Regions from separate parts of the Bradyrhizobium sp. ISRA430 genome, predicted to be linked through region 3. Evidence: predicted binding sites of a transcription regulator. Region 3 holds the regulator's gene; each other region holds the start of a gene.
The links. The regulator PhoB, encoded in region 3, activates phosphate uptake and scavenging genes when phosphate is short. The targets are predictions, from matches to a motif close to TGTCATNNANCTGTCAT.

Region 1 (10,357 bases), 670 kb from region 3:
AGCTCGGCCTGCAGCTCGATTAACGGCCTGCTCGGCTCGATGGCCGCGACGACCGCGCGCGGCTTGCGGCCGCCGAAGCTCGTCAGTCCCTGCACCTTCACCTCGAATGGCTTGCGGTTGACGCGAAACAGCATCGAGGCGATCTCGTTTGCGGAGGCGCCGTCGATGTCGCCGATGAAGCGCAAGGTGACGTGATAATTTTCGGGATCGATCCAGCGTGCGCCGGGAAGGCCACCCCGCAAGTTGGAAAGCGTTTGGCCGACCTCGGCCGGGATTTCCAGACCCGTGAACAAACGCGGCATCGTTCATCTCCCGATGCTTGGGTACGGCCCCTGAGCAGGACCATATCCGAATTAGAGCCGGCGACGAATCACCGGTAACCTGATTCCTATCGCAGTTATGTGACTCTGCGAAGCTTGCTGCGCGCCACCCCGGGAAAACCCTGGGAATTAGGGTTGACGCTGCCTTCTTTTCAACGGCGTTGCTCGCTTATCGTGCCAAGGAATGCCTCCATGGTGGGCATGATGTTGTTGACGATGATGTCGACGCCGGCCGCCGTCGGATGAATGCCGTCGGCCTGGTTGAGCTTGGCGTCGGCCGCGACGCCGTCGAGAAAGAACGGATAGAGCGGCACGTCGAATTTTTTCGCCAGATCCGGATAAATCGAATTGAAGCGCGCGGCATAATCGGCGCCGTAATTCGGCGGCGCCAGCATGCCGCAGAGCATCACCGCGATCTTGCGCGCCTTCAACCGCGCAACGATATCGCTCAGCGCCGCCCGTGTCAGGTCCGGGTCTATGCCGCGCAGCGCGTCGTTTGCCCCGAGCTCGACGATCACGCCCTCGGTTCCATCGGGCACCGACCAGTCGAGCCGGTCGCGCCCTCCCGACGAGGTATCGCCGGACACCCCGGCATTCGTCATATCGACGGCTACGCCTTTGTCTTGCAAGGCTTTTTGGAGCCTTGCCGGGAACGCTTCCTGACCTGGAAGGCCAAGCCCCGCACTCAAGGAATCGCCGAGCACGACGAGCCTGATCGGCTTCGCCGCGGACTGCCCCTCGGCCACTGCCGGAGCCGCCGCCGTCATCAAAGCGAACATCAACACGGCTATGTGCATGAACAATCCGTAACGCCTCTCGACCGCGCCCGCGGAGTTGCCATATGACCGGACCATGGACAGTCGCATCGAATCCTCTTCGCTCACCGGCACCGTGCCGGACACCATCGCCATCTCCAACGTCAATCTCTCATTGGGTACGGGCGCGGCACGCGTTCACATCCTCAAGGACATCAGCCTGCGAGTCGCCTCGGGCGAGACGATCGGCCTGATCGGCCCGTCAGGCTCGGGCAAATCCACGCTGCTGATGGTGATGGCGGGGTTGGAGCGACCTGATAGTGGAGAGGTGGTGGTCAATGGCACGCCTTTCAATGCCCTCGATGAAGACGCGCTCGCCCGCTTCCGCGGTCGCCAGGTCGGCATCGTCTTCCAATCCTTTCACCTGATCCCGACAATGACCGCACTGGAGAACGTCGCCGTGCCGCTCGAGCTCGCCGGAAATCCGGATGCTGCGACACGCGCGGCACAAGAGCTGCAATCGGTCGGGCTCGGCGACCGCCTGCATCACTATCCGACGCAGCTCTCGGGCGGCGAGCAGCAGCGCGTCGCGCTCGCCCGGGCGCTGGCGCCCGATCCCGCGATCCTCGTTGCCGACGAGCCGACCGGCAATCTCGACGAGGCGACCGGAAAGCAGATCGTCGATCTGCTCTTCACCAAGCATGCCGAGCGCGGCATGACGCTGGTGCTGGTCACGCACGATTCCTCGCTCGCGCATCGCTGCGATCGCGTGATCCGTTTGCGCTCCGGGCGCATCGATACGCAGCATTCGCAAGCATGAGCGCTACAGCCGAATCGTTTGCGCGGGGCAGCGGCGCCGCGCTGTCGCTGCGCTACGCGCTGCGCGAATTGCGCGGGGGCCTGCGCGGCTTCTACGTCTTTATTGCCTGCATCGCCCTCGGCGTGATGGCGATCGCCGGCGTCGGCTCGGTTTCGGCAAGCCTCAGCGACGGTCTTGCCCGCGAGGGCCGCACGCTGCTCGGCGGCGACGCCTCCTTCGTGCTGTTTCAGCGCGAGGCCAAGCTAGACGAGGTCGCCTTCCTGCGCTCGCGCGGCACCGTCTCCATCGCGGCCACCCTGCGCGGCATGGCGCGCTCGGCTGACGGCAAGCTCGCGCTGGTCGAGATGAAGGCGGTCGACGACACCTATCCTATGCTCGGCCAGTTGACGCTGGCGCCGCAAATGGCGCTGCCCGATCTGCTCGCGGAGCGCGACGGCGCGTTTGGCGCGGCCGCAGATCCGACGCTGCTGGCGCGGCTCTCCCTGAAGACCGGCGACCGCGTCACCATTGGGGCATCGACCTTCCAGATCCGCAGCACGGTCGAGGCCGAGCCCGACAAGCTCGCCGGCGGCATCGGCTTCGGCCCGCGCTTCCTGATCAGCGAGGCGGCCTTGCGCGCCACCGGCCTGATCCAGCCCGGCAGCCTGGTGCGCTGGGTCTATCGGGTGAAGCTGCCTGACAATGCCAACAGCGAGCGCGCCACCGAGGCCTTCATAGACGAGGCGCGCAACGCAGCGCCGCAAGCCGGTTGGGAGATCCGCAGCCGCTCGAATGCCTCGCCGCAGCTCGAGCGCAACATCAACCGGTTCACGCAGTTCCTCACCCTGGTGGGCCTTGCCGCGCTGCTGGTCGGCGGCGTCGGCGTTGCCAATGCCGTGAAGAGCCATATCGACCGCAGGCTCGAGGTGATCGCCGCCTTCAAGGCCATCGGCGCGACGGGGCGCGACGTGTTCGGCATCTATCTCGTGCAGGTGATCCTGCTCGCCGGGATCGGCTCGGTGATCGGGCTTGCGCTGGGCGCTGCGATGCCCTTCGCCATCGTCGGCCTGTTCGGCAAGCTGCTGCCGCTGCCGGTAGTGCCGTCCGTGCATGCCGACGAGCTGGCGCTGTCGTTCGTCTATGGCCTCCTGACCGCGCTCGCCTTCGGCCTGTGGCCGCTCGGCCGTGTGCATGACGTGCCGGTCGCGGCACTGTTCCGCGACACCATCAGCGCCGAATGGCACCGGCCGCGCTGGCGCTATCTCGCCTTCATGAGCGCGGTGATCGCCCTGCTCGTCGCAGTCGTGATCGGCCTGTCCTTCGACAAGCGCATCGCCGCGGTGTTCGTGCTCTCCTCCGTTGTCGTGTTCGCGCTGCTCCGCGGCATCGCCGCCCTCTTGATGGCGATCGCGCGGCGATTGCCGCGCACGCGGCTGCCGATGCTGCGGCTTGCGATCGCCAACATCCACCGGCCGGGCGCGCTGACGCCCTCCGTGGTGCTGTCGCTGGGACTCGGGCTCGCCGTGCTCGTCACCATCACCCAGATCGACGGCAATCTGCGCCGGCAGTTCCTGGCGGCTTTGCCTGACCGTGCGCCATCGTTCTACTTCATCGACATCCCGAGCACGCAGGCTGCGCAATTCGACGACTATCTCCACCAGATCGTGCCGGGTGCGAGGATCGAGGACGTGCCGATGCTGCGCGGGCGCATCGTCGCCGCGCGCGGTGTCCGCGCCGAGGACCTGAAGCCCACGACCGATTCCGAATGGGTGCTGCAAAGCGACCGCGGCCTGACCTATACCGGCGAGCTGCCGAAGGGATCCAAGGTGGTCGAGGGCGAGTGGTGGGGCGCCGGCTATTCCGGACCGCCGCTGGTCTCGATGGAGAAGAAGATCGCCGACGGGCTGTCCTTGAAGATCGGCGATGAGGTCGTGGTCAACGTGCTCGGCCGCGACATCCCGGCCAGAATCAGCAATCTGCGCAACATCGACTGGCAGGGGCTCGGCATCAATTTCGTTCTCGTGTTCTCGCCGAACGCCTTCAAGGGCGCGCCGCATACCCATATCGCAACGCTGACGGAAACCGGAGGCGACGCGACCGGCGACGGCAAGATCATCAAGCAGGTTGCGGATGCCTATCCGATGGTGACGAGCGTGCGCGTGCGCGAGGTGATGGAGACGGTCGGCTCGGTCGTGACCAATCTCGCGCTGGCGATCCGCGGCGCCAGCGCCGTGACCCTGATCTCGGCGATCCTGGTCCTGGGCGGGGCGCTCGCCGCCGGCCACCGCCACCGCGTCTACGATGCGGTGATCCTGAAGACGCTGGGTGCGACGCGGCTGCGACTGCTCGGCGCCTATGCACTCGAATACCTGCTGATCGGGCTCGCCACCGCAGTGTTCGGCGTGATCGCCGGCAGCATCGCAGCCTGGATGATCGTGACGCGGCTGATGACGCTGAGCTTCGTCTGGCAGGCCGGCAGCGCCGCCGCTGTGGTCGCGGCCGCCCTCATTGTTACCGTCGGACTTGGGCTTGCCGGCACGCTGTTGGCGTTGAACAAAAAGCCCGCCACGGTGTTGCGGAATTTGTGACAAAATGTAGCGGGCGGCTGCGCGGTCGCCAAATCGCGCGAATCCCGCGATTAACCACGTCCGCTCGTCGGGATTGCGCGCCGAGGGCGACATTCAGCCGCGCGTGGACGGTTGCAGCGAATGTGTTAGTTTCCCACATATCCAACGGGTTCGGAGCCCCGATTGTTAGCCAAATTTAATGTCGGCAGGCATCGGTATCCGAGATAGAATTTGACGAACCGGCGGCATGGAAACCCTCGTGCCGGACCGGACAACCAACGGGAATTCGACCATGTCGGACCTAGACCGTAACTACGCTTCTCCTTTCGGCAGGGCCGCCGGGCGTGTTGACGCCGCGACGGTCGACGCCGGTCTGCGCGCCTACATGCTGCGCATCTACAACTACATGAGCATTGGCCTGGCCATCACCGGCCTGGCTGCGCTCGGTGTCTACATGGCCGCCGTGACGGACGTTCCGACCCCGGAAGCCGTCCGTGTCGGTAAGCTGTTCCTGACGCCGTTCGGCTATGCGATGTTCGTGAGCCCGCTGAAATGGCTGTTCATGCTGGCGCCCCTTGCCATGGTGTTCGTGATTTCGGCCGGCATCAACCGTCTTGCTCCATCGACCGCCCAGATCCTGTTCTGGGTGTTCTCGGCGCTGATGGGCATCTCGCTGTCCTCGATCTTCCTGGTGTTCACGCACACCTCGATCGTGCGGGTGTTCTTCATCACCGCGGCCACCTTCGGCGCGCTGAGCCTCTATGGCTACACCACCAAGCGTGACATGAGCGGAATGGGCTCGTTCCTGTTCATGGGCCTGATCGGCATCATCATCGCGAGCCTGGTGAACCTGTTCCTCGCCAGCTCGGCGCTGCAGTTCATCGTATCCGTGGTGGGCGTGCTGGTGTTCGCGGGCCTGACCGCCTGGGATACGCAGCGGCTGAAGAACGACTACATCTACGGCTATGCGTCGGCCGGCGGTGACATCGCAGAGCGTGCGGCGATCACCGGTGCGCTGTCGCTATACTTGAACTTCATCAACCTGTTCACGCTGCTGCTGCAGCTCCTCGGCCAGCGCGACTGAGCGACAGGCCCGAGCGAACGACACCAACCCCGGCCGCAAGGCCGGGGTTTTTGTTTGGCCCGGCTCTCCCCACAAGCGCCGTCATTGTGAGGAGCCACCCAGTCCCGCCTTCGGCGGGCCGGATGACAGGCTCCGCGACGACGCAATCCGGAGTCATGCCGCGGATGCATTTCTGGATTGCTCCGCTGCGCTCGCAATGACGCCGGGAGAGGCCGCTGCCCCCTTCCAGCGGCTGCAGGGTGGCTCTAATCTCTCCGCATGTCCGCACCTGAGATCAGGCCTACGACCGAGGCCGACCTTCCCGCCATCACCGCCATCTACCAGCAGGCCGTCCGCGAGGGCACCGCGACGTTCGAGCTGGAACCGCCCGACCTTGCCGAGATGACGCGGCGCTATCGCGCGCTGACCGACGGGGGCTATCCGTACTTCGTCGCCATGCTCGACGGGCGCGTGGCGGGCTATGCCTATGCCGGCGCCTACCGGCCGCGGCCGGCTTACCGCTTCACGGTCGAGAACTCGATCTATCTCGATCCGTCCTTCCACCGCCGCGGCATCGGCCTGCTGCTGCTGGAGCGGCTGATCACCGAATGCGAGGCGCGTGGCTTCCGCCAGATGATCGCCGTCATCGGCGATTCCGCCAATGCCGGCTCGATCGGCGTCCACACCAGATGCGGCTTCAAGATGATCGGCACGCATCCGAACGTCGGGCTGAAATTCGGCCGCTGGCTGGACACCGTGATGATGCAGCGCGACCTCGGCGAGGGCGCAAGCACGGTCCCGGGGAAGTAAGACGAACATCCAACGCCGCGTCATTCCGGGGCCCGACGAAGTCGCGAGCCCGGCATGACGAGGCGAGATTGTCAGACCACCGCCAGCTTGCGATCGATCACCAGCAGCACGCGCTCGAGTTCGTGGCCACGGCGCAGGATCAGGCCTGTCGCCGAGATCACGCTGTACATGCCCTGCTTGCGCGCCAGCCGCGGATCTTTCTCGATGCGATAGATCGGCACTTCGGAGGCGCGGCGGTAGACCGAGAACACAGCGCGGTCTTTGAGAAAGTCGATGGCATAGTCGCGCCACTCGCCGTCGGCGACCATGCGGCCGTAGAGATTGAGGATGCGATGCAGTTCAAGCCGGTTGAACGTCACCCGGCTCCCCTGGGAGTTCGCAGCGGCGACACGCGCCACTGCGCGCTGCTCGCTCGGATCGACATCCTCCGACATCAGACTCATGGAGCGCCTCCTGTCGCACAGCATGCCCGCCTCCGCGAAACCATCGCAGGACCCCGCGGATCATGACAATTGCATGATTGCGCCAACCGCCCCTCACCGCAAGGGGCAGACGGCCAAACCCGTCAGATCGTGAGCGAATCAGCACACGCAGCGGTGGAACTTTTCAGCGGCAAACCGTCACGGGATCGTTAGCAGGAAATCATAGTCTCGCCTCTTTTCCGCCTAGCGACTGCCGCCCTGCACTGCGAAAAGGTTGATGTGCGTTGGCCCGGTCCTTTCGGTTCCGGATTCCTCAGCCCCCAGCCCCCCGGGGTCGTCAGGATCGGGTCTGTACGCGCGACAAGGAGGGCCAACGCGAGTTGGTCCTTTTTTGTTTAGGTCGGGTGTATCTTCCGACCTGATGCTTCTCCCCTCATCCTTCGTACTCTGACCTCATCCTGAGGAGCCTGCGTAGCAGGCGTCTCGACGAGATGCAGCAGCCGGGCCTGCATGGTTCGAGACGCGCCAGAGCGCGCTCCTCACCATGAGCGGTTAGATCGATCTGGTGCGAGGGGAATTCGAGCGCAGCTTCAGTGCAGCGACGTGTACGCCGCGCCCAGCATCGGGCCGGGCTTCTCGCGGCTGCCGTCCTGGACGTACACCACCGCGCCGTCGACGCCCTCGCGCGTTAGATTCTCCAGTGGCACCGTCCAGCTTTCCGGACGGCCGTTCCAATCGCCGACCTTGAGCACGTTGCGTACGACGTTGTGATAGGTGATCTGCTGTCCCCGGTTTTCGCCGCGGCCGATCGAGATCGGCACCGATTTCGCGATCGAGCAGATCCAGACCTCGCCGTGCGAGACCGCCGGCTCCCGGCTCGCGGCCACCGACACGCTGATCTGCTTGCCGGCGAGCGACATCGTCACCGGCACGCTCATCACCGATTCATTCTTGATGGTGTTGCCGATCGCGCTTTCGATGCCGGCGCGATCGCTGCCGATGACATGCGTTGAGCCATTGACCACGACTTGCGGCGTATAGACCTCGCGGTCGCCGCGCATGCGCGAATAAGCGCGTTGCCGCGCAGAGAAGCGCGAGTCCGCCAGCGTGTCCTTCCAGCCGAGATAATCCCAATAGTCGATCGGCATGCTGAGCGCGATGATCGAGGGATCCTTGGACAGCTCGCCAATGATCTTGTCGGCGGGTGGACAGGAGGAGCAGCCCTGCGAGGTGAAGAGCTCGACCACGGCGCGGGGATCGGCGTGGGCGGGACGAACGATGGCGATGATGGCACAGACGCTGAGCGCTCCCGACCAGAATGCACCGGACCAGCGCGAAATCAGATTACTCGCCATCATGTCAGTCATGTCGAACGTCGCACATCCTAGCTCGTGGGGGAAAGATCATATCGCTTGATGGTCACCGTAGTCTTACGGGGCGCGGCACATTCATCCGACCAAGGCGGAAATTTCCGCCGGGCGGGCCCATCTGAAGCGTGCCGCAACGCGCGAAGGCGGCCTTTTGATAGGCCGCCTTCGTTTAACCTTCTACTCACTTCGCAGTGAGCCACCGTTCACAAATCCGCGTTTACGCCGCGAGTTTGCGCAGCACATAGTGCAGGATGCCGCCGTTGCGATAGTAGTCCAGCTCGTCCAGCGTATCGATCCGACAGAGCAGCGAGACGCGCTGGAGCGAGCCGTCGCCGGAGACGATTTCCGCGGTCAGCTTCTGGCGCGGCTTGAGGTCGCCGACGAGGCCGCGCAGCGTGACCTTCTCGTCGCCCTTCAGACCGAGTGACTGCCAGGAGGTACCTTCCTCGAAGGTCAGCGGCAGCACGCCCATGCCCACCAGGTTGGAGCGGTGGATGCGCTCGAAGCTCTGGCAGATCACGGCGCGCACGCCGAGCAGGCGCGTGCCCTTCGCGGCCCAGTCGCGCGAGGAGCCGTTGCCGTATTCGGCACCGGCGAACACGACCAGCGGAACGCTCTCCTGCTGGTACTTCATCGCGGCGTCGTAGATCGACATCTGCTCGCCGTCGGGCCAGTGCTTGGTGAGACCGCCTTCCGGAATGTTGCCGTCGGCGCCCTTGAGCATGAAGTTCTTGATGCGGATGTTGGCGAAGGTGCCGCGCATCATCACTTCATGGTTGCCGCGGCGCGTGCCGTACTGGTTGAAGTCGGCCGGACGCACCTGGTGCTCGCTGAGATACTTGCCAGCGGGCGAGGTGAGCTTGATCGAGCCGGCCGGCGAGATGTGGTCGGTGGTGATCTTGTCGCCGAACATCGCGAGGATGCGCGCCTCGACGATATCGGTGACCGGATCCGGCTCCTTCTTCATGCCTTCGAAGTAGGGCGGGTTTTGCACGTAGGTCGAACTCATATTCCAGCGATAGGTCTCGCTCTCGACCGTCTTGATCTTGCGCCAGTTGGTGTCGCCTTTGAACACGTCCGCATATTTCTTCTTGAAGATCGACGCGGTCACGAACTTCTTCATGAAGGCGTTGATCTCCTTCGTCGTCGGCCAGATGTCCTTGAGGTAGACCGGCTTGCCGTCCTTGCCCTCGCCGAGCGGCTCGGTGGCGAGGTTCTTGGTCACGCTGCCCGCGAGCGCATGGGCGACGACGAGCGGGGGCGAGGCGAGATAGTTCGCCTGCACGTCCGGCGAGACGCGGCCTTCGAAGTTGCGGTTGCCCGAGAGCACGGCGGCCGCAACGATACCGTTGTCGTTGATCGACTTCGAGATCTCTTCCGGCAGCGGACCGGAATTGCCGATGCAGGTGGTGCAGCCGAAGCCGACCAGGTTGAAGCCGACCTTGTCGAGATCGGCCTGCAGCCCGGAATTGGCGAGATATTCGGCGACGACCTGGCTGCCCGGCGCAAGCGAGGTCTTCACCCAGGGCTTCGCCTTCAGGCCCTTCTTGGCCGCGTTGCGCGCCAGCAGGCCAGCGCCGATCAGCACGCTCGGGTTGGAGGTGTTGGTGCAGGACGTGATCGCAGCGATCACGACGTCGCCATGGCCGATGTCGAAATTCTTGCCTTCGACGGCAAAGCGCTTCGCGGGCTCCTCGGCCTTCTTGTACTCATTGCTGAGCGCCAGCGAAAAGCCTTCGGAGACGGAGGGCAGCGCAATGCGGCCTTCGGGACGCTTCGGGCCGGCCATCGACGGCACAACGTCGCCGAGGTCGAGGGTCAGCGTCTCCGTGAAGACCGGGTCGGCCGACTTGGCGGTGCGGAACAGCCCTTGCGCCTTGGCATAGGCTTGCACCAGCGCGACGCGCGCGGAGGCACGGCCGGAGGTCTTGAGGTAATCGATCGCCGCGGCGTCGACCGGGAAGAAGCCGCAGGTCGCGCCGTATTCGGGAGCCATGTTGGCGATGGTCGCCTTGTCGGCGACCGAGAGATGGTCGAGGCCGGGGCCGAAGAACTCGACGAACTTGCCGACCACACCGAGCTTGCGCAGCATCTGCGTCACGGTCAGCACGAGGTCGGTCGCGGTGACGCCTTCCTTCAGCGCGCCCTTCAGCTTGAAGCCGACCACGTTCGGCAGCAGCATCGACAGCGGCTGGCCGAGCATGCAGGCTTCCGCCTCGATGCCGCCGACGCCCCAGCCGAGCACGGCGAG
Region 2 (10,357 bases), 3.3 Mb from region 3:
CGCAGCTCGGCGAAGAGGTCGCCGATCGTATCGAGGTCGTGATCCGGCTTCTGATACTTGGCGCGATCGGCCTCGGACGGAACGCTCTCGACCGTGAGCTGGAGATTTTGGCCGTAGGGATAGTAGATTTCGGGAATGCAGGGTCCGCGCTCGAGCACGCTGCAATAGGACGGCGTACAGGGGCGATTGTCGAGCACGCTGCACGGCTCGTGCGAGAACGGAATTGGGTTGATCTGGCGACGCCGCGCGTCGGCAGCGCTAACGGCCAAGAGGGTCAGCAACAGAACAAGGATACCGCGCCACATGATGTGAGCTCGCAACGCCACCTGTGCGAAACGTGGCATCGGCCCTGAACACGTCAAGCCCACGGGCGTTCACATGCTCGCGCTCAGCTTCTTGTCGTCGCCCGGCTTGAACCGGGCGACCCAGTATTCCAGAGACGGCGAACGATACGGAGAAGCCGCGGCGTACTGGATGCCCCGGTCAAGCCGGGGCATGACAGCGGAGGTTGAGGCTGCCCCTACCCCTTCTTTTTCACGTCCTTGACGTTGGCGAACGCGATGCCTTCGGCGCGCTCTTTGGTATAGCCGAGATAGAATTCGTTCCTGGCGAGGTACACGGGATCGCCATCGACATCATCGGCGATGCTCGACGTATTGGCGGCGATGAAGGTATCGAGCGTCTTGCGGTCGTCCGAGGAGATCCAGCGCGCAAGCTGGAACTCGCTCACCTCGAATTCGACCGGCAGTGCGTATTCGGCCTCCAGTCGCGCCTTCAGCACGTCGAGCTGTAGCGGGCCGACCACGCCGACAAGCGCCGGCGCACCATCGCGCGGGCGGAACACCTGCACCACGCCCTCTTCCGACATCTGCTGCAGCGCTTCCTTGAGCTTCTTCGCCTTCATCGCATCGGTCAGCCGGACGCGACGGACGATTTCCGGTGCAAAGCTCGGCACGCCGACGAACGTGAAATCCTCGCCCTCGGTCAGCGTGTCGCCGATGCGCAAGGTGCCGTGATTGGGGATGCCGACGACGTCGCCGGCGAAGGCTTCGTCCGCGACCGAGCGGTCCTGCGCGAAGAAGAACTGCGGGCTCGACAGCGGCATGCTCTTGCCGGTGCGCACCAGCTTGGCCTTCATGCCGCGGCTGAGCTTGCCCGAGCACAACCGCGCAAAGGCGATGCGGTCGCGATGGTTCGGGTCCATGTTCGCCTGGATCTTGAACACGAAAGCGCTCATGCGCGGCTCGGCCGCCTCGATCTTGCGCTGGTCGCTCTCCTGTGCCCGGGGCTCGGGCGCGAACTTGCCGAGGCCTTCAAGCAGGTCGCCGACGCCGAAATTGCGCAGCGCGCTGCCGAAATAGACCGGCGTCAGGTGACCTTCGCGGAAGGCCTCGAGCTCGAACGGCTTGCAGGCCTCGGTGACGAGCTCGAGCTCGTCCTTGACCGCCCCGACATCGAGGTTCGCATTGAGCTTCGCCAGCTCCTCGATCTCGATCTGCTGCGCCGCGCCGGTCTTGGCGCCGCCGCCTTCGAGCAGGCGCACGCCGCCGTTGACGATGTCATAGGTGCCGAGGAAGTCGCGACCGCGGCCGACCGGCCAGGTCATCGGCGTGGTGTCGAGCGCGAGCGTCTTCTCGATCTCGTCAAGGAGCTCGAAGACGTCGCGGCTTTCGCGGTCCATCTTGTTGATGAAGGTAATGATCGGTATGTCGCGCAGGCGGCAGACCTCGAACAGCTTTCGCGTGCGCGCCTCGATGCCCTTCGCAGCGTCGATCACCATCACGGCGGAGTCGACTGCCGTCAGCGTGCGATAAGTGTCTTCCGAAAAGTCCTCGTGGCCCGGCGTGTCCAGGAGGTTGAACACGAGCCCCTCGAACTCGAAGGTCATCACCGATGTCACGACCGAGATGCCGCGCTCGCGCTCGATCTTCATCCAGTCCGAACGCGTGTTGCGGCGCTCGCCCTTGGCCTTGACCTGGCCGGCGAGATTGATGGCGCCACCGAAGAGCAGGAGCTTTTCGGTCAGCGTGGTCTTGCCCGCGTCCGGGTGGGAGATGATCGCAAAGGTGCGCCGCCGCGCCACTTCAGCGGCAAGCGGGGAACGGGCCGGCGATTCGGCTGTAATGGCGATGTCGGACATGGCGGGAGCGTTTGGCAGGGAAAATGGGCCTGATCAAGCTTCATTTGGTGATTGCGGAGCCCTCTCGCCAGCCCCATATCGGCCTTGGGAAGGACGACCTTCCCCTCTTCAGCAACGTCAGCCGCGGGGACGACCCTGCCTTGAATGGAGGGTCGTGATGGCCTGGACCATATTGTTCGTCGCGGGTTTGCTGGAGGTCGCCTGGGCGATCGGACTGAAATACACCGAGGGTTTCACCAAGCTCGTTCCGTCGGTCCTCACGCTCGCCGCGATGGCGGGAAGCATCATCTTGCTCGGGCTCGCGCTCAAATCGCTTCCGATTGGAACCGCCTATGCGGTCTGGACCGGCATCGGCGCGGTCGGCACCGCGGCGCTGGGGATCATCCTGTTCGGCGAACCGGCCGCCGCATTTCGCCTCGCCAGCATCGGGCTGATCGTCGCCGGCATCGTGGGGCTGAAGCTCGTTACTTGAAGATCTGGACCGCCCACCAGCTCAGCGCCGCCACGATCGCTGACGCTGGGATCGTGATCACCCAGGCGTAGACGATCGAGCTTGCGACGTTCCAGCGCACCGCCGAGACACGGCGCGCGGCGCCGACGCCGACGATCGCGCCGGTGATGGTGTGGGTGGTCGAAACGGGAACGCCGAGGAACGTCGCCATGAACAACGTCGCGGCACCGCCGGTCTCGGCGCAAAAACCCTGCATCGGCGTCAGCTTCGTGATGCGCAGGCCCATGGTGCGGACGATGCGCCAGCCGCCCATCAGCGTGCCCAGCGCCATCGCCGCCTGACACGACAGCACCACCCAGAACGGCACGGAGAATTCGCTGCCCAGATGCCCCTGCGAATAGAGCAGCACGGCGATGATGCCCATGGTCTTCTGGGCATCATTGCCGCCATGGCCGAGCGAATAGAGCGAGGCCGAGGCGAATTGCAGGATGCGGAAGGCGCGGTCGACCGCGAACGGCGTCGAGCGCACCGAGGCCCACGACACGATCGCAACCAGCATCATCGCGAGCAGGAAGCCGACCAAGGGCGACAGCACGATTGCCAGCACGGTCTTGGACAATCCGCTCCACACCGCCGCCGAGATTCCTGCCTTGGCCATGCCGCCGCCGACGAGACCGCCGATTAGCGCATGCGACGACGAGGACGGGATTCCGAGCGCCCAGGTGACGAGGTTCCAGACGATGGCGCCGACGAGGGCGGCGAAGATCACCTGGGCATCGACGATCGAGGGTTCGATGATGCCGGTGCCAATCGTCTGAGCCACGTGTAGGCCGAACACCATGAAAGCCACGAAATTGAAGAAGGCGGCCCAGAACACGGCGAATTGCGGCCGCAACACGCGGGTCGAGACGATGGTCGCGATCGAATTGGCGGCGTCGTGCAGACCGTTCAGAAAGTCGAACAGCAGCGCGACGGCGATCAGTGCGACCAGGACGGGAAGACCCAACGCGACATCCACGGCGCGGCCCTGCCCTAGACCTGCTCGATGACGATACTGTTGATCTCGTTCGCCACGTCATCGAAGCGGTCGGCGACCTTTTCGAGGTGGTCGTAGATCTCCGCGCCGACGATGAAGTCCATCGCGTTGCCGTCCCGGTGCTTGAGGAACAATTCCTTCAGCCCGATGTCGTGGAGATCGTCGACCCGACCCTCCAGCTTGGTCAGCTCTTCGGTGATGGCGGTCAGCATGGCGACGTTCGGGCCGATCGACTGCAGCAGCGGCAGCGCGCGGCCGACCAGATTGGCGCATTCGATCAGAAGCGCACCGATCTCGCGCATAGGCGGCTCGAAAGCGCGGACCTCGAACAGCATCACGGCCTTGGCCGTCTGCTGCATCTGGTCGATGGCGTCGTCCATGGACGTGATGAGGTTCTTGATGTCACCGCGGTCGAACGGCGTGATGAAGGTGCGGCGCACCGCCGTCAGCACCTCACGGGTGACGTTGTCGGCATCGTTCTCAAACTGACTGACGCGCTGGCAATAGACCGGGGTCTCCTCGCCGCCGTTCAGCATCCCCTGAAGCGCGACGGCGCCCTGGATCACGGTCTGGGCATGACGGTCAAACAGGTCGAAGAACCGTTCTTCCTTGGGGAGGAAATTGCGAAACCATCGCATCATGGGAATTGCTGCCGCTTGGAAAATGGCCGGCCCGAATGGGCCGTCATGAAACTGTCATAGACCATTTTCGATCCGCGCGCGTGCCATCGCACGCCCGCGGAGGGGCATCATCCACCGCTTTCGCAAGACCTACAAATCGCAGTTGTATCAATAACTTAGAGCGATCTGCGGAGATAATGGGCGATTTCACCGATGGCGCCGCGACGGAAGGTGAGCACGCAGATTACGAAGATCGCGCCCTGGATCACCGTCACCCACTGGCCAAAGCTCGCCAGATATTGCTGCATGGCGATGATCACGAAGGCGCCGACCACCGGGCCAAAGATCGTTCCGAGGCCGCCGACCAGCGTCATCAGCACGACTTCGCCGGACATCGACCAGTGCACGTCGGTGAGCGAGGCATTCTGCGCCACGAACACTTTCAGCGATCCGGCAAAGCCGGCCAGCGTACCCGACAGCACGAAGGCCAGGAATTTGTACTGGTCGGTGCGATAGCCCAGCGAAATCGCGCGTTGCTCGTTCTCGCGGATCGACTTCAGCACCTCGCCGAATGGCGAATTGATGATGCGAAATATCAGCAGGAAGCCGGCGAGGAAGCCAATCAGCACGACATAGTAGAGCACGGTCGGCTTGGACAGATCGAAGAGGCCGAACATGTGGCCTTGCGGAATGCCCTGAATACCGTCCTCACCATGGGTAAACGGTGCCTGGAGGTAGATGAAGTACAGGAGCTGCGACAGCGCCAGCGTGATCATCGAGAAATAGATGCCCTGGCGGCGGATCGAGACGTAGCCAGTCACGATCGAAAGCAGGAAGGCCGCGGCGACGCCGACGAGGATACCGAGCTCTGGCGGCAGCCCCCACACCTTCAGTGCATGCGCGCTGCAATAGCCGGCGGTACCGAGGAACATCGCGTGGCCGAACGACAAGAGGCCACCATAGCCGATCAGCAGGTTGAAGGCACAGGCGAGCAGCGCAAAGCACAGCGCCTGCATCACGAAGAACGGATAGATACCGCTGAACGGCACGGCGGCCAGCAGCAGCGCCATCACCACGAACACGATCATCTCGTCGCGCATCGCGTGCGGGGTCGTCGGCAGCGTATCGTCTGTCAAGGCTGTCATATCAGGCCGCCCTTCCCGTCAGTCCCGTCGGCTTCACCAGCAGCACCAGCACCATCAGCACGAAGACGACGGTGTTGGAGGCCTCGGGGTAAAAATACTTGGTCAGGCCCTCGATCACGCCGAGCGCAAAACCGGTGATGATCGATCCCATGATCGATCCCATGCCGCCGATCACGACCACCGCGAACACGACGATGATGAGGTCGGCGCCCATCAGCGGCCGCACCTGGTTGATCGGCGCGGACAAGACGCCGGCCAGCGCAGCAAGGCCGACGCCCAGGCCATAAGTGAGCGTGATCATACGCGGCACGTTGATGCCGAAGGCGCGCACCAGCGTCGGATTCTCGGTTGCGGCACGCAGGTAAGCGCCAAGCCGCGTCTTCTCGATCAGGAACCAGGTGGCCAGGCACACGACCAGAGAGAAGATAACGACCCAGCCGCGATAGACGGGCAGGAACATGAAGCCGAGATTCATGCCGCCCTTGAGCTGGTCCGGAATCGCGTAGGGCAGACCAGACGAACCAAAGTAGTTCTGGAACACGCCCTGCACGATTAGCGCGATGCCGAAGGTCAGAAGCAATCCGTAGAGATGGTCGAGACCCGTCAGCCATTGCAGCATGGTCCGTTCCAGGATCATGCCGAAGATGCCGACGATGATCGGCGCGATGAGCAGCGCCCACCAATAGTTGATGCCACCAAGGTCCAACAGGAAATAGGCGACGAACGCGCCCATCATATAGAGCGCGCCATGAGCGAAATTGATGATGTTGAGCATGCCGAAGATCACGGCAAGCCCGAGACTGAGCAGCGCGTAGAACGAGCCGTTGATCAGTCCCACCAGTAGCTGTGCATAGAGAGCCTGCATCGATCCCGCACCCAGTCCCTTCGGCGTTCCCTGGAGTTGCCCGCAGGCCGATAAGGCCTGCGGGCTGTTAGCTTACTTCTTCAACAGCGCGCACTTGCTTTCCGACAGCGGCGTGAAGGCCTGGTCGCCCGGCACAGTGCCGACCAGCTTGTAGAAGTCCCACGGCCCCTTGGACTCGGAGGGCTTCTTCACCTCGAACAGGTAGGCATTGTGGATGGTGCGGCCGTTGGGCTGTATCTCGCCCTTGCCGAACAGCTCGTCTTGCGTCGGCATCGACTTCATCTTCTCGACAACCTTCGCCCCGTCATGCGGGTTGCCGCCAAGCGATTCCAGCGCCTTGAAATAGTGACGCAGGCCCGCATAGACGCCGGCCTGCACCATGGTCGGCGGCGCATTATTCTTCATCCGCTCGGCGAAACGCTTCGAGAACGCCCGGGTCTGGTCGTTCATGTCCCAATAGAAGGTCTCGGTGAAGTTCAGCCCCTGTGCAGTCTCGAGACCGATCGCTTTGACGTCGGTGAGGAACAGGAGCAGCGCCGCAAGCTTCTGGCCGCCCTTGACGATACCGAACTCCGCCGCCTGCTTGATCGAGTTGGTGGTGTCGCCGCCTGCGTTGGCAAGGCCGATGATCTTGGCCTTGGAGGCCTGCGCCTGGAGCAGGAACGAGGAGAAGTCCGGCGTGTTGAGCGGATGCTTGACGCCGCCGACCACCTTGCCGCCATTGGCGGTAATGACCGCCGTGGTGTCGCGCTCCAGCGCCGCACCGAAGGCGTAGTCTGCCGTCAGGAAGAACCAGGTGTCGCCGCCGGCCTTCACCAGCGCCTGGCCTGTGGTGTGGGCGAGCATGTAGGTGTCGTAGGTCCAGTGCACGGTATTGGGCGAGCACTGCGCATTGGTGAGATCCGAGGTCGCCGCGCCGGAATTGATGTAGACGCCGTTTTTCTCCTTCACGACGTTGTTGACGGCGAGCGCCACGCCGGAGTTCGGGACGTCGACGATGACGTCGACCTTGTCGACGTCGAACCACTGCCGTGCGATTGCGGTGCCGATGTCGGGCTTGTTCTGATGATCGCCCGAGACGATGTCGATCTTCCAGCCCTTCGCCGTGAGACCGGAGTCTTCCGCAGCCATTTGCGCGGCCAGGGTCGAGCCGGGTCCGCCGAGATCAGCATAGAGGCCGGACTGATCGGACAGCGCGCCGATCTTGACGGTCTTGTCCTGCGCGGAAGCGACGCCTGCTGCAGCGAACGTCAGAGCTGTGGTCAACAGAAACGACGCAATCGACCTGGTCTTCATGCAACTTTCCTTTTTTGAAGTTTCTCGTTTGGCAGTTCTAGACGCCGAGATAGGTGTGGAGCTTGTCCATGTTGGCGGCAAGCTCCGCATTGGAAAATCCGTCGATGATCTTGCCGTGTTCGACCACGTAGTAGCGATCCGCAACGGTGGATGCGAAGCGGAAGTTCTGCTCGACGAGGAGGATCGTAAAGCCCTCCTTCTTGAGCCGTGCAATGGTATGCCCGATCTGCTGGATGATGACCGGGGCCAATCCTTCCGTAGGCTCGTCCAGCATCAGGAAGCTTGCGCCGGTGCGCAGGATGCGCGCGATCGCGAGCATCTGCTGCTCGCCGCCGGACAGCTTGGTGCCCTGGCTGGCGAGGCGTTCCTTCAGGTTCGGAAACAGGTCGAAGATCTGATCGAGCGGCAGCCCCCCTGACCGCACCACCGGCGGCAGCAGCAGATTTTCGCGCACGTCGAGGCTGGAGAAGATGCCGCGCTCCTCCGGACAGAAGGCAATGCCCATGCGCGCGATCTTGTCCGAGGTCGCGCGGATGATCTCCTGATTGTTGAATCTGATCGAGCCGGCGCGTTTGCCGATGATGCCCATGATCGACTTCAGCGTGGTCGTCTTGCCGGCGCCGTTGCGCCCGAGCAGGGTGACGACCTCGCCCGCGTTCACGTCGAAGTTGATCCCGTGCAGGATGTGGGACTCGCCGTACCAGGCTTCCAGGTTGCGAACCTGGAGGATGTTGCCGCCCGCCGCAGACCTGGCCGGAGCTTCCGCAATCGCAGTCTCAGGCATGACCGGCTCCCAGATAGGCTTCCTTGACGCGCTCGTCCTTGGTGAGATCGGCGTAATTGCCCTGCGCAAGAACCTGTCCGCGCGTCAGCACGGTGATGATGTCGGAGAGGTTGGCCACGACGCTCAAATTATGCTCGACCATCAGGATGGTGTACTTCGCCGAGATGCGCTTGATCAGCGCCGCAATCTTGTCGATGTCCTCGTGGCCCATGCCGGCCATCGGCTCGTCGAGCAGCATCATCTCCGGGTCGAGCGCCAGCGTGGTTGCGATCTCCAATGCGCGCTTGCGCCCATAGGGCATCTCGACCGCGGGCGTATTGGCAAACTCGCTGAGGCCGACATCGTTCAACAGCTCGAGCCCGCGATTGTTGAAGCGGTTGAGCGCGGACTTCGAGCGCCAGAAATCAAACGAGCTGCCGTGCTGGCGCTGAAGCGCGACACGGACGTTTTCGAGCGCGGTGAGATGCGGAAATACCGCCGAAATCTGGAACGAACGCACCAGTCCCATGCGGGCCACGTCGGCCGGCGCCATCGCGGTGATATCCTGTCCCTTGTACAGGATTTTCCCGGCGGACGGCTTCAGGAACTTGGTCAACAGATTGAAGCACGTCGTCTTCCCGGCCCCGTTCGGACCGATCAACGCGTGAATGCTCCCACGGCGGACCTTGAGCGCAACGTCGCGGACGGCAAAGAAGCCCGCGAACTCCTTGGTCAAGCCTTCCGTCTCGAGAATGAACTCATCGGCCAAATAGATTTCCCCCTGCCCGCACGACGCGTAGGTCGCGCGTGGCTGTCCTTGTTACTTCGGCTTTCCGGAGGCATTGGACCCATCCCGGAACGCCGCCTCCGGGCGCGGAATATGCCGGAGGTGACGGGGGTTAGGCAAGGCGGAAAGCTGAGCAGATCAAGGCTCCGCCTGGGATACACATGCTCCCTTAGTCGGAGAGATTTGATGTCGCGCCTGCCCGGCTTCCCGGTTCGCAAAGCACCGGTCATCAAGCTGTCGTTAACGGTCTTTCGTGCGGCGCGCCAGCCTTCATAGAAAATTTTCCCGCAGCAACGATCATGCGCGAGCTTCTGTTCGCCGGGAATATTGCTTTGGATTTCGCAAGCGCCGCTCCCTCCATCGTCAAGTCGATCAAGCAGCGTGATCTCCTGAACTCGTGGCTGCGACTTTATGCGCGCGCGCAGGTCGCGCCGGCGATCTGGGAGTATCAGCCCGCGCGGCTCGAGGAAGAGCTGTCTGATCTCATCTACTACACGGTGGATACGTCGGCGCCGACGCGCGTCTGACGATCCAGAGTGACGGCTCGCGCATCTCGCGCGCCCTATGGACATACCGGCAAGGGCGTTTTTCTGGACGATTATGTCGGGCCGCGGCTCGCGCCCTTCGTGATGCCGATCTACCACGAATGCGTGGCGCGCGGCCTTCCGGTCTACAGCGTTGCCGATGTCGACGACATCTACGGACGTGTCGTCGCCTATGAACGGCTGCTGCTGCCGTTCCTGACTGATGATAAAATCAGCCACGTCATCGCATCGCTAAAGACGTTCTGCGAGGACGGCGGATTCGAGATCAAGAACCTGATGCGCGGAAATGACGCGCTGCCTCGCCCGAAGTTGCGCGCCGTGATCGACCGCGATCTCTTCCACCGCGCACCCGGCCGCATCGCCGCTGCGGATGTCGTCGAATTCGCCGACCAGTCCAGCTCCGGCGTCGCCACCGAGATCATCGAACTGAACTAGCCTCTAGCGCAATTTGGCGCCGACTTCCTTCGCGTAAATGTCGGGCTTGAAGCCAACCAGGAGCTTGCGGCCGATCTCGAGGACGGGCCGCTTGATCATCGATGGTTGCGCTAGCATCAATGCCAGCGCCTTCTTCTCGTTCAGACCCTCTTTGTCGGCATCGGGCAGCTTCTTGAAGGTCGTGCCGGCACGATTGAGCAGCGCTTCCCAACCAACCTCGTCGCTCCACTGCTTGAGCCTGTCCTGCTCCACACCCGCAGTCTTGTAGTCGTGG
Region 3 (10,357 bases):
CCGCTCCGACGGTTCGGGTACGACCTTCAACTTCACCAACTATCTCTCGAAGGCCAGCGCTGACTGGAAGAGCAAGGTCGGTGAGGGCACGGCTGTCGAGTGGCCGGTCGGCGTCGGCGCCAAGGGCAACGAGGGCGTGTCCGGCAACATCAGCCAGACCAAGAACTCGATCGGCTACGTCGAGTACGCCTATGCCAAGCAGAACAAGCTGACCTACACCGGCCTCGTCAACAAGGCCGGCAAGACGGTGCAGCCGACGGTCGAGGCCTTCCAGGCGGCCGCCTCCAACGCCGATTGGTCCAAGGCGCCCGGCTACTACGTCATCCTGACCGACCAGCCCGGCGACAAGTCCTGGCCGATCACGGCGGCGACCTTCATCCTCATGCACAAGGAAGGCACCGACAAGGCGGCCTCGCAGGAAGCCATCAAGTTCTTCCGCTGGGCCTTCAAGAACGGCGGCAAGATGGCCGAGGAGCTCGACTACATCCCGATGCCGGACAGCGTCGTCCAGCAGATCGAGAAGACCTGGGCTGCCGAGATCAAGAGCTAAGCGCTCTTGTCCTGGGCGCAGCGCGGCATCATCTGCCGCGCTGTCGGTCCGGGATCCGCAAGGCCTCGTTCCCGGATGCGTCGGGTCGCTGTCGCGATGAGACGCATCCGGAGCGCGAGACCGGTGACAAAAGAGCAAATACAGTCAGTACAGGGGATCGGCGTGGCAGAGATGGCCGTTCAGAGCGACGTGATTGATGACGCCGGACCCTATGATCGTGCCAAGGCGTTGAGCGCCTTCAAGCTCGGCGATCTCACCTTCTACTGGATCACGCGGCTGAGTGCGATCTCGGTCCTGCTCATCCTCGGCGGCATCATTGTGTCGCTGATCGTCGGTGCTTTCCCGGCGATGAAGGAGTATGGCCTGTCGTTTCTGTGGACGCAGCGCTGGGCGCCGTCCGCCGATCCGCCCGTGCTCGGCGCGCTCGGGCCGATGTACGGCACGCTCGTCACCTCCTTCATTGCGATGCTGATCGCCATCCCCGTCGGTCTCGGCATTGCGATCTTTTTGACCGAGCTCTGCCCGCAATGGCTGCGCCGTCCGATCGGCATGGCGGTCGAGCTGCTCGCCGGCATTCCCTCCATCATCTACGGCATGTGGGGCTTCTTCGTGCTCGGCCCGTTCCTGGCCAACACCTTCCAGCCCTTCATGATCAAAATCTTCGACGGCGTTCCCGTGCTGGGCGCGATCTTCGCCGGCCCGCCGTCCTATCTCAGCCTGTTCAACGCCTCGCTGATCCTGGCGATCATGGTGCTGCCCTTCATCACCTCGATCTCGGTCGACGTGTTCAAGACCGTGCCTCCGGTGCTGAAGGAGGCTGCCTACGGCGTCGGCTGCACCACCTGGGAGGTGGTCCGCAGCGTGGTGATCCCCTACACGCGGGTCGGTATCATCGGTGGCGTCATGCTGGCGCTGGGCCGTGCGCTTGGCGAGACCATGGCGGTGACCTTCATCATCGGCAACTCGTTCCGGATCTCCTCATCGATCTTCGCGCCGGGCACCACGATCTCGGCGGCGATCGCCAGCGAGTTCGCCGAAAGCGACGGCCTGCATCAATCCGGCCTGATCTTGCTCGGCCTCCTGCTGTTCGTGCTGACGTTCTTCGTGCTCGCGGCCGCGCGGCTGATGCTGCTGCGCCTCGAAAAGAAAGCGGGGAAGTGACGCCATGAACCCGATTTATGCACGCCGCCGCCGCAAGGACATCCTGATCCGCGGTCTCTGCATCGGCGCCGCCGCCTTTGGCGTGACCTGGCTCGCGCTGATCCTGATCACGCTGCTCTACAACGGCCTGACGGGATTGAACCTCCAGATCTTCACCGAAAGCACGCCGCCGCCCGGCTCGAACGAAGGCGGCCTGCTCAATGCCATCGTCGGCTCGCTGATCATGACCGTGCTCGGCGTCGGCATCGGTGCGCCGCTCGGCCTGTTCGCCGGCACCTATCTCGCCGAGTACGGCCGCAATGACAAGCTGACCTCGGTCATCCGTTTCATCAACGACATCCTGCTCAGCGCACCCTCGATCATCATCGGCCTGTTCATCTACGGCGCGGTGGTGGTGCCGATGCGCGGCTTCTCGGCGATCGCCGGCAGCCTCGCGCTCGCCGTGATCGTGATCCCGGTGGTGCTACGCACGACCGAGGACATGCTGCTCCTGGTGCCGAACGCGCTGCGTGAGGCGGCCTCGGCACTGGGCCTGCCGCGTTCATTGGTGATCAAGCGGATCGCCTATCGCGCGGCGCGCTCCGGCCTCATCACCGGCGTGCTGCTCGCGACCGCCCGCGTCGCCGGCGAGACTGCGCCGCTGCTGTTCACTGCGCTGTCGAACCAGTTCTTCAGCCTGAGCCTGAACAAGACGATAGCGAACCTGCCGGTCACCATCAACAACTTCGTGCAGAGCCCGTACGCCTACTGGAAGCAACTCGCCTGGAGCGGCGCGCTGCTGATCACGCTCACCGTGCTTGCCCTGAACATTGGCGCGCGCATCCTTGGCGCCGAGAGGACCGCAAAATGACCGACCTGTCCGTATCCGTGAGTTCCAACGGTCACCTGGCGTCGCAACCGCTGCCGGAGGCCCCGGCCAAGGTGACGGTTCGCAACCTCAACTTCTATTACGGCGAACACCACGCGCTGAAGAACATCAACCTGACGCTCGGCACCAACCGCGTCACGGCGTTCATCGGTCCGTCGGGCTGCGGCAAGTCGACCCTGCTGCGCATCTTCAATCGGATGTATGATCTCTATCCGGGCCAGCGTGTGACCGGTCAGCTCATGCTCGACCAGACCAACATTCTCGACCCCAAGCTCGATCTCAACCTGCTGCGGGCCCGCGTCGGCATGGTGTTCCAGAAGCCGACGCCGTTCCCGATGACGATCTACGAGAACATCGCCTTCGGCATCCGCCTCTATGAGAAGATCTCGAAGTCGGAGATGGACGACCGCGTCGAGAAGGCGCTGCGCGGCGGCGCGCTCTGGAACGAGGTCAAGGACAAGCTCAACGCCTCGGGCCTCTCGCTCTCCGGCGGCCAGCAGCAGCGCCTCTGCATCGCGCGCACCGTCGCGGTGCGCCCCGAAGTGATCCTGTTCGACGAGCCCTGCTCGGCGCTCGACCCGATCTCGACCGCCAAGGTCGAGGAGCTGATCCAGGAGCTGTCCGAGAACTACACGATCGCGATCGTCACCCATAACATGCAGCAAGCGGCGCGCGTTTCCGACAAGACCGCCTTCATGTATCTCGGCGAGCTGATCGAGTTCGACGACACCAGCAAGATCTTCACGTCGCCGAGCGATCGGCGTACGCAGGATTACATCACCGGCCGGTTCGGCTGAGGAGACAGGATATGGGTTCCGAACACACCGCAAAGGCCTTCGACACCGACCTTCAGGAGCTCACTCGACTGGTCGCAGAGATGGGCGGGATTGCCGAGCGCATGATCGTCGATTCCGTCGATGCGCTGATCCGCCGCGACGTCGCGCTCGGCCAGCGCGTCGTCGCCACCGACGTCGAGCTCGACGCGCTGCAGAAGCGTATCGAGGAGCGTGCCGTGCTCACCATCGCCCGCCGTCAGCCGATGGCGATCGACCTGCGCGAGATCGTTGGTGCGATGCGCGTGGCGACCGACCTCGAGCGCATCGGCGACCTTGCCAAGAACATGGGCAAGCGCGTCGCCGCGCTGGAGACGGACTTCCATCCGCTAAAGCTGTTCCGCGGCCTGGAACACATGACCGACCTGGTGCAGCAGCAGGTCAAGTCGGTGCTTGACGCCTATGCCGCGCATGACCTGCCGGCGGCGATGGCGGTGTGGAAGGGCGACGAGGAAGTCGACGCCATCTGCACCTCGCTGTTCCGCGAGCTCCTCACTTATATGATGGAGGATCCGCGCAACATCTCGTTCTGCATCCATCTGATGTTCTGCGCCAAGAACATCGAGCGGATCGGCGACCATGCCACCAACATCGCCGAGACCGTGTTTTACATGATCGAAGGTCAGGCCATCGCCGACAAGCGGCCGAAGGGCGACATGACGACCTTCGCCACGACGGTCCCGAATACGTAAGGAGCGACGACCCCATGGGCGCACGCATTATGGTGGTTGAGGACGAGGAGGCTCTGACCGAGCTCCTCCGCTACAACCTCGAAGGCGACGGCTATGACGTCGAGACGGTGATGCGCGGCGACGACGCCGATACCCGTCTCAAGGAACATATCCCCGACCTGATCGTGCTCGACTGGATGCTGCCGGGCCTGTCCGGCATCGAGCTGTGCCGGCGCTTGCGCACCAGGCCCGACACCAAGCAGCTTCCGATCATCATGCTCACCGCGCGCGGCGAGGAGAGTGAGCGGGTGCGGGGTCTTGCGACCGGTGCCGACGACTATATCGTCAAGCCGTTCTCGGTGCCCGAGCTCTTGGCGCGCGTAAAGGGCCTGCTCCGGCGCGCAAGCCCCGAGCGGCTCGCCACCGTGCTCGCCTATGGCGACATCGAGCTCGATCGTGAAAAGCGCCGCGTGGCGCGCTCGGGCCGGCCGATCGATCTCGGTCCGACCGAATATCGCCTGTTGGAGTTTTTCCTCGAGCATCCGGGTCGCGTGTTCTCGCGCGAGCAGCTTCTCGACAGCGTCTGGGGCCGCGACATCTACATCGACGAACGCACGGTCGACGTGCACATCGGCCGCCTGCGCAAGCTGCTCAATCTCGGCCGCGAGCAGGATCCGATCCGCACCGTGCGCGGCGCCGGCTATGCGCTGGATGACCGTTTCGCGAAGGCGGAGCAGACGTAAAGTCTGGGGCGGGATGGCTGGTTGTTGCCACACTTTCAGTCGTCGTCCCGGCGAAGGCCGAGACGCATAACCCCAGGGCGCAGTTGTCGCGCGACGATGATAACTCCGAGTCCCCGTAACCACATCGGCCGGTGGTTATGGATCCCGGCGTTCGCCGGGACGACACCGAGCTAGTTGAAGTGCCGTCGTGTAACGACGGCACCTAGTTCACCGACTAAACGCTAACTCAGCGCGTGCCCGGCTTCGCCGGAGCGCGGCGGCGATCCGCCGCCGGCTGATAGGCGACGCGCGAGTGCTGGGCGCAATAGGGCAGGCCGGTGAGCGCCTTGCCGCCGCAGAAGAAGAAATCCGGGCTCGAGGGATCGCCGACCGGCCAATGGCAGGTCGCCTCGTTCAGCTCGAGCAGCGACAGCCGCTGGCTCATCGGCACGACGTTGTCGTAGGTGACCGGATCGGGCTCAACCTCGACCTCGAAGACCTGCGCCAGCGCGGTGTTGCCGCGCGAGATCGGACGAGCCACCCGCATCATGTGCTGCGCGGGGCGCGCCTTACGCGGCCGCGGCGCCGCCGACGAGGGGCTCTTGGCGCGGCCGGACAGGCCGAGCCTGTGCACCTTGCCGATCACGGCATTGCGGGTCACATTGCCGAGCTCGGCTGCGATCTGGCTGGCCGAAAGTCCAGCCTCCCAGAGCTTTTTCAACTGCTCGACGCGATCGTCGGACCATGTCAAAACCGTCATTGCACCCTTTCCCTCGCCGCGCGCCAGCCACCCTGGCCCTCGCGGCGAATGCCTAAGCCTCGAAAACCCGTGCCGCCAGAATCCTTTAAGGCTCGCCGGGCGCGACTAGAGCGCCCGAACGTTTACGCCGGTACATGAGAACTTAGAGGATCAGAACCGCTGCACGAGATGTCGTATCTGACAGCCCAAACGCTACAATATGGCGTGACTCACGCGCAAGAGTCCGCCGACTCGCTTCCACATGTTCCGTAACGAAAACCCCGCAAAGTAGGCACCGCAAGACTACGGATTCTGCGTTTCCCGAGGCTTGCCGGCGGCATTGACAGGCGTTCTACCAAGCATAAGATAGTTCTACGTGCCGCCCTGAAAAGGCGGCACGTTTCGTTTTCCGGGACGGTCAATGGTGCGCTGCGCAATGCGCGTTGAGGCCGTCCTCAACACCAAGTGACAGTCATGACCAAGAGCGCCGCGCCGCATCTGCTTCCTGTTTTCGCCAGAGCCGACATCGGTTTCGAGCGTGGCGAAGGCTGCTGGCTGATCGCCACGAATGGCGAGCGCTATCTCGACTTCACCTCCGGCGTCGCGGTCAACGCGCTCGGCCATGCCCATCCCGCACTGGTCAAGGCGTTGCAGGAGCAGGCGACGAAGCTCTGGCACATGTCGAACCTGTTCCAGAGCCCGGATGGCGAGCGTCTTGCGGCGCGCCTCTGTAACGAGAGCTTTGCGGACTTCGTGTTCTTCTGCAATTCCGGCGCGGAAGCGCTGGAATGCGTCATCAAGGTCGTGCGCCGCTATCACGCGTCGAAAGGTCATCCCGAGCGCTATCGCATGATCACCTTCGAGGGTGCCTTCCACGGCCGCACGCTCGCGACGCTGGCTGCAACCGGCTCGGCCAAATATCTCGAAGGTTTCGGGCCGCCGATGGAAGGCTTCGACCAGGTGCCGCATGGCGACCTCGACGCCGTCAAGAAGGCGATCGGTCCGCAGACCGCCGGCATCCTGATCGAGCCGATCCAGGGTGAGGGCGGCGTGCGCTCGGCGACGCCCGCATTCCTCAAGTCGCTGCGCCAGCTCTGCGACGAGCGCGGCCTGTTGCTCGCGTTCGACGAGGTGCAGACCGGCATGGGCCGCGCTGGCGATCTCTTCGCGCACCGCCGCTTCGGCGTCACGCCCGACGTGATGTCGCTGGCGAAGGCGCTCGGCGGCGGATTCCCGATCGGCGCCTGCCTTGCGACCGCGGAAGCCGCCTCGGGCATGACGCCCGGCTCGCATGGCTCGACCTTCGGCGGCAATCCGCTCGCAATCTCGGCCGCCAATGCGGTGCTCGACGTCATGCTCAAGCCGGGCTTCTTTGATCACGTTCAGAAGATGTCGCTCTTGTTGAAGCAGAAGCTCGCGTCCGTGATCGATCGTCATCCCGACATCGTCAGCGAGGTTCGCGGCGAGGGGCTCCTGATCGGCATCAAGGCCGTGGTGCCCTCGGGCGATCTGGTCGCGGCGCTACGCGACGAAAAGCTGCTCACCGTCGGGGCCGGCGACAACGTCGTGCGCTTCCTGCCACCGTTGATCGTGACTGAAGCCGAGATCGAGGACAGCGTCGCGCGGCTCGAGCGCGCCTGCACCGCGCTTTCCGGCAACAAGCGGGCGGCAAGCTGATGAGCAAGGCGCCCAATAAAATGCCAAGGCACTTCCTGGATATCAACGAGCTCCCGCTGTCGGAGCTCAAGCGCATGCTCGCCGCATCCTCCGCCATGAAGGCGAAGCAGAAGGCGCATCAGCCGGTCAAGCCGCTCGAAGGCAAGACGCTGGCGATGATCTTCGAGCGCCCCTCGACGCGCACGCGCGTGTCGTTCGACGTCGGCATGCGCCAGCTCGGCGGCGAGGCGATCATGCTGACCGGCGCCGAGATGCAGCTCGGCCGCGGCGAGACCATCGCCGACACCGCGCGCGTGCTGTCGCGCTACGTCGATGCAATCATGATCCGCATCCTCAATCACGATGCGCTGCTCGAGCTGGCGGCGAATGCGACCGTGCCCGTCATCAACGGACTGACGCGGCGCTCGCATCCCTGCCAGGTGATGGCCGACCTCATGACCTATGAGGAGCATCGCGGCCCGATCGAGGGCAAGACGGTGGCCTGGACCGGTGACGACAACAATGTGCTGGCATCCTGGGCCCATGCCGCCGAGCGCTTCAACTTCAAGCTCAATGTGGCCACGCCTCCGGAGCTCGCGCCGAAGAAGGCGATGCGCGACTGGATCAAGGCGACCGGTGCCCCGATCGTGCTCGGCACCGATCCCGAGGCCGCCGTACGCAGCGCCGATTGCGTGGTCACCGACACCTGGGTGTCGATGGGCGACAAGGAAGGCGAACACCGCCACAACGTGCTCAAGCCCTATCAGGTCAATTCCAAGCTGATGTCGCTGGCCAAGCCCGACGCGCTGTTCATGCACTGCCTGCCCGCCCATCGTGGCGAAGAGGTTACCGACGAGGTGATCGATGGTCCGCAATCGGTCGTGTTCGATGAGGCCGAAAACCGCTTGCATGCGCAGAAGGGCATCCTGGCCTGGTGCTTTGACGCGGTGAAGTAGGTTTGGTTATGGGTCCTGGCCTTCGCCGGGACGACTCCGAACTTGAGGTTGCTTCGTACAATCTGCTCTGCGCGGAACAGGAGTTCCTCACGCCTCTTCCATTTCACCTCCTCCGACCCCAGATAAAGCGCCATGGTTTTCCAATCCCCTGACATGAAGACCGGGCCTGAAAGCCCGGTTCGCGCGCCATCAGCGGTTCCGATCGATGACGCGGTCCTGCCTTACGAGGTCGACGCGCTCGACGTGCGCGGTCGCCTGGTGCGGCTTGGTCCGGCGCTCGACGAGGTCCTGACCAAGCACGACTATCCCGCGCCGGTCGGCAAGCTGCTCGGCGAAGCCATCGTGCTGACGACGCTGCTCGGCTCGGCACTGAAATTCGAAGGCCGCTTCATCCTCCAGGCCCAGACTGACGGCCCGGTGTCATTCTTGGTCGTGGACTACAAGGCGCCGGATCGCTTGCGGGCCTACGCCCGCTACGATGCTTCGCGTCTCGGCGCGGCGCAGGATTCCGGCGCGCTGCTTGGACGTGGCCATCTTGCCATGACCATCGATCAGGGCCCCGACATGAGCCGCTACCAGGGCCTGGTGGCGCTCGACGGCGGCAGTTTGGAAGATGCCGCCCATGAATATTTCCTGCGCTCCGAGCAGATCCCGACCCGCGTTCGCCTCGCGGTCGGCGAGGAGTGGCGCTCGAGCGACGGCGGCAAGCATCGCTGGCGCGCCGGCGGCATGCTGATGCAGTTCCTGCCGAAGGCGCCGGAGCGCGCGCGGCAGGCGGATCTGCATCCCGGTGACGCTCCGGAAGGCACGGAGGCGCACAGTATCGCCGAGGACGACGCCTGGGTCGAGGCGCGCTCGCTGATCGAAACGGTCGAGGACGTCGAGCTCATCGATCCCGAGCTGTCCGGCGAGCGCCTGCTCTTCCGCCTGTTCCACGAGCGCGGCGTGCGCGTATTCAATCCGGAGCCTCTCAAGGCGCAATGCTCCTGTTCGCGCGATGCGGTTGCCGGCATGCTGAAGAGCTTCTCGCCTGACGATCGCGCCGCGATGGTCAAGGACGACAGGGTCGTCGTGACCTGCGAGTTCTGCTCGTCGGTGTATGAATTCACGCCACACGAGGCGGGCGTCGAAAACGCCTGACGCCGGAATCGTAGGGCGGGTTAGCGCAGTGTAACCCACCTCTTTACTATCCGCGCGAAGAGAGAAGTGGTGTGTTACGCCAGCGGACTGCGCTTTGCGCAGCCGCGGGGCTGACCCACTCTACGGCAGCGCGCCGTGCGTTAATTCAACACCCGCTTGCTGTCCGGGCTGTCGAGCGAGAACGTCGGCACGTCGATCTCGAAGCGCTCTCCGCTTTCGCTGACCATCTGGTAGCGGCCGGTCATGAAGCCTGACGCGGTTGAGAGCGGCACGCCTGAGGTGTATTCGAAGCGCTCGCCGGGGGCCAGGATCGGCTGCTCACCGACCACGCCTTCGCCCTTGACCTCCTGCTGCCGGCCGGAGGCATCCGTGATGATCCAGTGCCGCGTCTTGAGCTGCACGGTCTCCTCGCCGGAATTGGTGATGACGATGGTGTAGGACCAAAAATAGCGCGAGCGTTCGGCCGACGACTGCTCCGGAACAAAGTTCGGCTCGACGGTCACTTCGATCTGGCGGGTCACGGCGCGGTACATAGCTGCCATCATACCGAAATCCCGCCCGGGAACCAAACGCCCGCGTCGCTTTTCGCGACATCGTCCCGCCCGAATTGACAGGGAAGTACACTTCGATTGTGATCCGGTCGCTTTGCTAGGCGACGGCGGACCAGTACACTCCTCCAACGTCGCGATTTGCAAAGGGTTCTTGGCCCCGATGACCATTGCCGACCAAGTGACGGGATCGCCGATCGCGGGAACCGCCAACGCCAAGTCGCGCGCAGCCGCGCCGGCCATCACGCTGCCTGCGATCGGCGAACGCGAGCTTCGGCTCGATCTATTCCGCGGGCTCGCGCTGTGGCTGATCTTCATCGACCATCTGCCGCCGAACCTCTTGACCTGGTTCACGATCCGCAACTACGGCTTCAGCGACGCCACCGAGATCTTCATCTTCATCTCCGGCTACACCGCCGCTTTCGTCTATGGCCGCGCGATGCTGGATTCCGGCTTCGTTATCGCCACCGCGCGCATCCTGCGCCGGGTCTGGCAGATCTATGTCGCCCACGT

Region 1: MTX21_RS26850 (DUF2794 domain-containing protein) is a predicted target of PhoB. The motif match lies at 6,820-6,836, and genes of this name have one in related genera.
Region 2: MTX21_RS08430 (DUF47 domain-containing protein) is a predicted target of PhoB. The motif match lies at 4,310-4,326, and genes of this name have one in related genera.

Annotation. Positions count from the first base shown of each region.
Region 1 covers NZ_CP094516.1:5,645,675-5,656,031, reverse strand. Annotated here, with positions in the region: gene thpR (RNA 2',3'-cyclic phosphodiesterase) at 1-302, opposite strand, end outside; gene MTX21_RS26875 (arylesterase) at 473-1,117, opposite strand; gene MTX21_RS26870 (ABC transporter ATP-binding protein) at 1,173-1,895, shown strand; gene MTX21_RS26865 (FtsX-like permease family protein) at 1,892-4,462, shown strand; gene MTX21_RS26860 (Bax inhibitor-1/YccA family protein) at 4,734-5,525, shown strand; gene MTX21_RS26855 (GNAT family N-acetyltransferase) at 5,784-6,314, shown strand; gene MTX21_RS26850 (DUF2794 domain-containing protein) at 6,386-6,757, opposite strand; gene MTX21_RS26845 (DUF1223 domain-containing protein) at 7,327-8,103, opposite strand; gene acnA (aconitate hydratase AcnA) at 8,324-10,357, opposite strand, start outside.
Region 2 covers NZ_CP094516.1:1,638,296-1,648,652, forward strand. Annotated here, with positions in the region: gene MTX21_RS08410 (hypothetical protein) at 1-305, opposite strand, end outside; gene MTX21_RS08415 (peptide chain release factor 3) at 521-2,140, opposite strand; gene sugE (quaternary ammonium compound efflux SMR transporter SugE) at 2,298-2,612, shown strand; gene MTX21_RS08425 (inorganic phosphate transporter) at 2,605-3,609, opposite strand; gene MTX21_RS08430 (DUF47 domain-containing protein) at 3,624-4,268, opposite strand; gene MTX21_RS08435 (branched-chain amino acid ABC transporter permease) at 4,424-5,392, opposite strand; gene MTX21_RS08440 (branched-chain amino acid ABC transporter permease) at 5,394-6,257, opposite strand; gene MTX21_RS08445 (ABC transporter substrate-binding protein) at 6,330-7,553, opposite strand; gene MTX21_RS08450 (ABC transporter ATP-binding protein) at 7,591-8,337, opposite strand; gene MTX21_RS08455 (ABC transporter ATP-binding protein) at 8,330-9,085, opposite strand; gene MTX21_RS08460 (hypothetical protein) at 9,403-9,630, shown strand; gene MTX21_RS08465 (hypothetical protein) at 9,640-10,083, shown strand; gene MTX21_RS08470 (ArsC family reductase) at 10,087-10,357, opposite strand, start outside.
Region 3 covers NZ_CP094516.1:4,976,466-4,986,822, reverse strand. Annotated here, with positions in the region: gene pstS (phosphate ABC transporter substrate-binding protein PstS) at 1-550, shown strand, start outside; gene pstC (phosphate ABC transporter permease subunit PstC) at 722-1,711, shown strand; gene pstA (phosphate ABC transporter permease PstA) at 1,716-2,561, shown strand; gene pstB (phosphate ABC transporter ATP-binding protein PstB) at 2,558-3,376, shown strand; gene phoU (phosphate signaling complex protein PhoU) at 3,388-4,104, shown strand; gene phoB (phosphate regulon transcriptional regulator PhoB) at 4,119-4,826, shown strand; gene MTX21_RS23690 (GcrA family cell cycle regulator) at 5,053-5,565, opposite strand; gene MTX21_RS23685 (aspartate aminotransferase family protein) at 6,019-7,221, shown strand; gene argF (ornithine carbamoyltransferase) at 7,221-8,156, shown strand; gene MTX21_RS23675 (Hsp33 family molecular chaperone) at 8,289-9,296, shown strand; gene apaG (Co2+/Mg2+ efflux protein ApaG) at 9,437-9,829, opposite strand; gene MTX21_RS23665 (OpgC domain-containing protein) at 10,008-10,357, shown strand, end outside.